Regions from separate parts of the Kitasatospora sp. NPDC007106 genome, predicted to be linked through region 3. Evidence: riboswitches for the same ligand, from Rfam matches in the RefSeq annotation. Region 3 holds a riboswitch; each other region holds the start of a gene.

Region 1 (2,259 bases), on a different contig from region 3:
CCGCCGAGGGCGGCGACCCCCGGGTGAGCGCGGCTCAGGCCGCGGCGGCCTTCAGCGGGACGGCCGGGTCGGCGGCGCGGGCGCGGTCCAGCGGGGTGCCGCGCTCGATCAGCCGCTTCGCCTGGTTGAGGTCGCGGGGCCGGTCCACGGCGAGCAGGGCGACGGCGGCGCCGCCGCGCAGCCACAGCACCGACCAGGACGGCTCCTCGGGGCTGCCGCGCCACAGCAGTTCGTCGGCGTCGGCGTGCCGGCCGGCGTACTGGACCATGCGGCCGAACTGCTCGGACCAGAAGTACGGCACCGGGTCGTAGGGGGTGTCGGAGCCGAGCAGCGAGGCGGCCGCGGCGGCGCCGGACTGCAGGGCGTGGTCCCAGTGCTGGACGGTGAGCCGGGTGCCGGACCGGTGCGAGGGGTAGGAGGTGCAGTCGCCGGCCGCCCACACGCCGGGGGCGCCGGTGCGCAGCCGCTCGTCGACCAGGACGGCGCCGGCCGCGTCGAGGGCGACGCCGGAGCCGGCCAGCCAGCGGGTGGCGGGGCGGGCGCCGATGCCGACGACGACGTGGTCGGCGTCGATCCGGCTGCCGTCGGCGAGCAGCAGGCCGGCGGGTTCGACGGCGGCGACGCCGGTACCGCAGCGCAGGTCGACGCCGGCGTCCGCGTACCAGCGGGCCATCAGGGCGCCGAGCTCGGCGGGCAGGGCGCCGGGCAGCGGTGCGGGGCCGGCCTCGACGACGGTGACGTGGCAGCCGAGCTGCCGGGCGACGGTGGCGGTCTCGGCGCCGATCCAGCCGGCGCCGACCAGGGCGATCCGGGTGCCGGGGGTGAGGTCGGCGCGCAGCGCGAGGGCGTCGTCGAGGGTGCGCAGCATGCGGGTGCCGGCGGCGGCGGGCAGGGTGACGGCCTCGGCGCCGGTGGCGATCACCAGGGCGTCGTGGGCGAGCGGGCCGGCGTCGGTGTGCAGGACGCCGGGTTCGAGGCCGGTGGCGCGGCGGCCGAGCAGCAGTTCGACGCCGAGCTGCTCCCAGTCGATGTCGAAGGCGGTGGAGTCGCTCTTGCCGAGCAGGACGTCCTTGGAGAGCGGCGGCCGGTCGTACGGGCGGTGCGGCTCGTCGCCGACCAGCGCGACCGTCCCGCGGAAGCCGCCCTGGCGCAGGGCGAGGGCGCACTGGGCGCCTGCCATGCCGGTGCCGGCGATCAGGACGCGGTCCGTTCCGTTCAGCTCTGCCACGGCGGCCACCCTATCGGCCGGGGTGTCCAGCCTGTGTACGCCCTTTCGGGGTCGGCGACACCCGGCGTTATGGTGGGTGCACACCACACGGGAGCCCGGTGCACCGGGCTGAGAGGCGGGCTGGAGCGGCCTGCGACCGTCCGAACCTGATCCGGGTCATGCCGGCGAAGGGAGAATCAGCGACGTGGCACGGTCCCATTCAGACGTGCTGGTGGTCGGCGGCGGCATCATCGGGCTCGGCGTCGCCTGGCGGGCGGCGCAGCGCGGCCTGGCCGTGGCCCTGGTCGATCCCGTGCCCGGCGGCGGTGCCGCGCAGGTCGCGGCGGGCATGCTGGCGCCGGTGACGGAGCTGCAGTACGGCGAGGAGCCGCTGCTGCGCCTGGGCATGGCGTCGAACGAGCGGTACGCCGCGTTCGCGGCCGAGCTGACCGAAGTGACGGGCCTGGACACCGGCTACCGGCGGACCGGGACGCTGGCGGTGGCGCTGGACGCGGACGACCGCGAGGAACTGCGCGAGTTGCACGCCTTCCAGGCCCGGCTGGGCCTGGACTCGCAGTGGCTGACCGGCCGGGAGTGCCGCCGGCTGGAGCCGATGCTGGCGCCGGGGGTGCGCGGCGGCCTGCTGGTCACCGGGGACCACCAGGTGGACGGGCGACGCCTCGCCCGGGCGCTGGTGGTGGCCTGCGAGCGGGCCGGGGTGGTGCTGCACCGGGAGTCCGCGGTCGAGCTGCTGGTCGAGGACGGCCGGGCGGCCGGGGTGCGGACGGACGGCGGCGCCGAGCTCGCGGCCGGACGGACGGTGCTGGCGGCGGGCTGCCGCAGCCATCTGCTGCCCGGTCTGCCGGAGGGGGTGCTGCCGCCGGTGCGGCCGGTGAAGGGCCAGGTGCTGCGGCTGCGGATTCCGGAGGCGTACCGGCCGTTCCTGTCGCGCAACGTGCGGGCGGTGGTCCGCGGGCAGCACATCTACCTGGTGCCGCGGGCGGACGGCGAGCTGGTGATCGGCGCGACCAGCGAGGAGCAGGGCTTCGACA
Region 2 (2,259 bases), on a different contig from region 3:
CAGGCGGCCATGATCGAGCCGCCGCGGGAGACGATGCCGGTCTTGCGGCGGGCGGTCAGCGGCACGTAGCGCAGCAGCACGCCGGCGTGCACGGTCATGTAGTCGACGCCCTGCTCGCACTGCTCGACGATGGTGTCGCGGTAGACCTCCCAGCTGAGGTCCTCGGCCCGGCCGTCGACCTTCTCCAGCGCCTGGTAGAGCGGCACGGTGCCGATCGGCACGGGGGAGTTGCGCAGGATCCACTCGCGGGTGGTGTGGATGTTGCGGCCGGTCGAGAGGTCCATGACGGTGTCGGCGCCCCAGCGGGTCGCCCAGGTCATCTTCTCGACCTCCTCCTCGATCGAGGAGGTGACCGCGGAGTTGCCGATGTTGGCGTTGATCTTCACCAGGAAGTTGGTGCCGATGATCGCCGGCTCGACCTCGGGGTGGTTCACGTTGACCGGGATGACGGCCCGGCCGCGGGCGACCTCGTCGCGGACGAACTCCGGGGCGAGCCCCTCGCGCAGCGCCACGAACTCCATCTCGGGCGTGATCACGCCCTGCTTGGCGTACGCGAGCTGGGTGACGGCGGCGCCGGCCCGGCCGCGCAGCGGGCGCCGCGGGCGGCCGGGGAAGACCGCGTCGAGGTTGCGGAGGTTCCCGCCGCGCGGCGAGGTGTGCTTGATGCCGTCGTCCTCGGGGCGGGCCTCGCGGCCCTCGTACTCCTCGACGTCGCCGCGCTGGCGGATCCAGGCGTCGCGCAGGGCGGGCAGGCCGCGCCGCACGTCGGGCTCGTAGGAGGGGTCGGTGTACGGGCCGGAGGTGTCGTACAGCGGGACGGTGCGGCCGTTGGTGAGGAGGACCTCCCGGTAGGGCACCCGGAGGTCGGGGCGGCTGCCCTCGCGGTGGGCCTTGCGCCAGGCCGGGGTCGGGTAGCCGGTGGACGCGCTGCTGACGCCCCGGCCGGAGACAGACTGCGGCTGTGCTTCAAAGGTGGTCATGAGACCCTCTACTCCCTACGCCGGCATTACCCGGTCAGGTTCCTGCGGTCGGCGCAGCGGTCGGTCCGTGTACCGCGGACCCTTCAGCGCCCTCTCAGCCCGGTGCTCCGAGCTCCCGTTGGCTGCAGGCGGATGCCTGCAGCAAGACGTCAACACCGTAGCGGCAGCGTCGTGGCAGGTCCAGACGGGTTCCGGCCAGTGGACGGGCGCGGCAGACTGGCCGGCATGGTGGGCAGCACAGGGCGGGTGACCGGGCGGACGGGGCCGGGGCTGGTGGGCGAGGTGATGGTGTTCGTCCCCGAACGGCACGGGACGGAGGCCTTCCTCGCGTATCCGGCGGTGCCGGGCGAGGAGCTGGTGGTGGGCACCCCGGTGGTGGTCGTGGAGTACCAGCCGCCGCGCACGGTGTACGTCGCGGCGGTCCTTTGACGGAATCTTGACGCACTCCTGGGCGAAACACGGCCGCCGGGCCCTTCCCCGGCGATCACGACAGGCGCAGAATCTCCTGCTGCCGCCGGCTACCGCGCCTTCCTGCACACCAGAGCGCAGCCACGGGACACCGGCGTGCCCTGAAGGGGGAATCAGCCGATGTTGATCGGCATCGCGGGGGCCGTCGTGGCTTCCATCGTCGTCCTGGTCGTGCTCTTCAAGCTCATGTGGCGGGTCGCCGAGCCGAACGAGGCACTGATCATCTCCGGGTCCCGGCACCGCTCCGAAGGGGTCGCGGACGGGCTCGGGTTCCGTATCGTCACCGGGCGCGGCACGCTGGTGCTGCCCGGTGTCCAGGTGGTGCGCCGGCTCTCGCTGGACCTCAACGAGGCCGAGCTGGACGTCGAGTGCGTGACGTCGCAGGGCATCCCGGTGCACGTCAAGGGCGTGGTGATCTTCAAGGTCGGCGACGACCCGGTGTCGATCGCCAATGCCGCCCGCCGCTTCCTCGACCAGCAGAAGATGATGGGCCACCGGGTCCACAACGTCTTCGCCGGCCATCTGCGGTCCATCGTCGGCGGGTTGACGGTCGAGGACATGATCCGTGACCGGGAGCGGATGACCGGGGAGACCCGGGCCGCGTCCGGCAGCGAGATGGAGAAGCTCGGCCTGATCATCGACTCGCTGCAGATCCAGGAGATCCTCGACCCGACCGGCTACATCACCAACCTGGCCGCCCCGCACGCCGCCGCGGTGCAGCGGGACGCCCGGATCGCCGCCGCGGAGGCGGACCGCCGGGCCACCGAGGCCGAGCAGGAGGCGTTCGCCCGCAAGGCCGAGGCCACCCGCA
Region 3 (2,259 bases):
GCACGGCCGACCACCGAGGCGGTGTAGGACGAGCCGTCGGAGAACTTCACGGTGAGCTTGCCGCCAGAGGCCGCCGGGGCGACCACGTGGTTGTTGGTGAGGATGTGGCCCTCGGTGTCGAAGACGAAGCCGGTGCCGGTGCCGGACTCCTGCGAGCCCTGCGCCTTGATGGTGACGGTGCTGGGCAGCGCCTTGGCGGCGATGCCGGCGACCGAGTCCGGGGCGCGGTCGGTGACCTTGCGGCTGTCGCTGACGCTGACGGTGGTGCTCGTCCGGCTGGTGCCGTCCGAGCTGTCGCCGCCGCTGACCGCTGCGCCGATGGCACCGCCGGCCACGCCGGCGACCAGGGCGACCGCGGCGATCAGGGCGACGAGGCCGCCGCGCTTGCGGCGCGGGGCCGGGCCGCCGACCGGCGGGTACGGGTACCCGGGGCCGCCGGGCTCGCCCGGGTTGCCGGTGCCGCCGGGGCCGCCGGCCGGGTGGCCCCAGCCGCCGACGGGGTGGCCGGCGCCGAACGGGTGGTGCGCCTCGCCGGGCGGCGTGGGACCGGCCGGCGGCGGGGCCGCCGGGGTGCCGTACGGGTCGGTGGCCGCGGCGGGCGGCGCGTACGGGTTGGCCGGCTGCGGCTGGGGCTGGCCCGGGGCGGCCGCCGCCGCGGGCGGCGGGACGTCGGCGTACGGGGAGCCGGCGGGGACGGCCGGCGGCGGCGCGTCCAGGTACGACGGCGCGGCCGGGGCCGCGGGCACGACCGGCGGCGGGGCGTCGATGTACGAGGTCGCGGCCGGGGCCGGCTCGCTCAGCTTGGAGAGAGCGAGCGTGGGCGCGGACTCGACGACCGGCGGCGGCGGGGCCGCCGCGGTGTCAGGAGCCGGACCCACCGTACGGGGCTCGCCGGAGGGCAGCTGCTCCTCCTGCGGCCCGGTGGACCCACTCGCGTGCTCGTTGCTCACGGACGACCTCCATAGCTGACAGATCCTTGGCCCATAGTGTTTCGCATGGCTGATTCGGTTGCCGTAAGGAGCCTTCTGAAGAACGGCTAAGAATCCTTAGCCGTCCCTGACAGGATGCGTCCGACCTGCGGCGGAACGCGAAAGGCGGGGTGCGGCACGCGGCCGGCGGGCCGCCGTCCCGCGATGCGGAACGGAAACCTCCGGCCCTTGGCGTGCGCGGCAGGGTTCGTTAGCCTGTCGTCCTCATCTGAACACGCGGGAGCTTGGACCTTCCAGGCTGAGAGTGCGCCGATCGACCGGCCGGGCGGAGTCCGGGCCGGACGAGGGGGCGCTGACCGCCTGAACCTGTCCGGGTAATGCCGGCGTAGGGAGTACCGGCCATGACGGCTGTTTCGCCTGCCCCTGTTCCCGGTGTCGAGGCCGGCCGGCGCGTCGAGGCGCCGCTCGTGCTGGACACCGCCCCGCCGCGGACGCTCGACTTCCGCGCCCAGTTCGCCCTCTGGGCCAACCTCGGGGTCAGCCTGATCGGCTTCCAGAGCGCCGCCACCGTGCTCGGCACGGCCGGCCACGAGCTGTCCTTCGCGGCGGCGGTCACCGCGATCGTCACCGGCACGGTGATCGGCACCGCGATGCTCGGCGTCGCCGCGCTGATCGGCGCCCGCACCGGCGCCCCCGCGATGGCGGTGCTGCGCGGCCTGTTCGGCACCCGGCTGTCGTACCTGCCGACGGTGCTGAACATCCTGCAGTGCATCGGCTGGGGCGTCTTCGAGCTGATCGTGATCGCGGGCGGCGCCCAGACGGTGGCGGGCACCCAGGGCTGGCGCTGGCTGTTCGTGCTGCTGGCCGGCGTGCTGACCACGGCGCTCACCATCTGGCCGCTCGGCTCGATCGCGGTGCTGCGCAAGTACGTGGCCGTCGCGGTCGGCGTGGCGATGGTCTACTTCACCGTCCAGCTGGGCCGGCAGGGCTTCCCCGACCCGGGCGCGGGCAACTGGGACGGCTTCCTCCCGGCGACCGACGCGATCATCGCGGTGTCGATCTCCTTCGTGCCGCTGGCCGCGGACTACACCCGGCACGCGCGCACGCCCGGTTCGGCGTACTGGGGCACCTTCGCCGGCTACTCGCTGGCGCAGGTCTGGTGCTACGTGCTCGGCCTGATCGCACTGCTGCAGTCCGGCGGCGACACCTCGAAGATCTTCTCCTCGTTCACCGGCGTCGCGGCCGGCTGGGCCTTCCTGCTGGTGCTGGTGGTCCGCGAGACCGACCAGTCCTTCGCGAACGTGTACTCGACGGCGATGTCGGTGCACAA

What was found. Region 3 has a riboswitch for thiamine pyrophosphate ahead of ABZ641_RS14115 (cytosine permease). Riboswitches for the same ligand answer to the same signal wherever they lie in the genome.
Region 1: linked by a shared signal. The riboswitch ahead of thiO (glycine oxidase ThiO) and the one ahead of ABZ641_RS14115 (cytosine permease) in region 3 are both predicted to bind thiamine pyrophosphate.
Region 2: linked by a shared signal. The riboswitch ahead of thiC (phosphomethylpyrimidine synthase ThiC) and the one ahead of ABZ641_RS14115 (cytosine permease) in region 3 are both predicted to bind thiamine pyrophosphate.

What each region holds. Positions count from the first base shown of each region.
Region 1 covers NZ_JBEYFP010000029.1:25,852-28,110, reverse strand. Annotated here, with positions in the region: gene ABZ641_RS05745 (FAD-dependent oxidoreductase) at 35-1,237, opposite strand; TPP riboswitch at 1,306-1,418, shown strand; gene thiO (glycine oxidase ThiO) at 1,413-2,259, shown strand, end outside.
Region 2 covers NZ_JBEYFP010000055.1:14,167-16,425, reverse strand. Annotated here, with positions in the region: gene thiC (phosphomethylpyrimidine synthase ThiC) at 1-980, opposite strand, end outside; TPP riboswitch at 976-1,107, opposite strand; gene ABZ641_RS08640 (hypothetical protein) at 1,206-1,409, shown strand; gene ABZ641_RS08635 (SPFH domain-containing protein) at 1,569-2,259, shown strand, end outside.
Region 3 covers NZ_JBEYFP010000129.1:9,959-12,217, forward strand. Annotated here, with positions in the region: gene ABZ641_RS14110 (trypsin-like peptidase domain-containing protein) at 1-950, opposite strand, end outside; TPP riboswitch at 1,196-1,338, shown strand; gene ABZ641_RS14115 (cytosine permease) at 1,331-2,259, shown strand, end outside.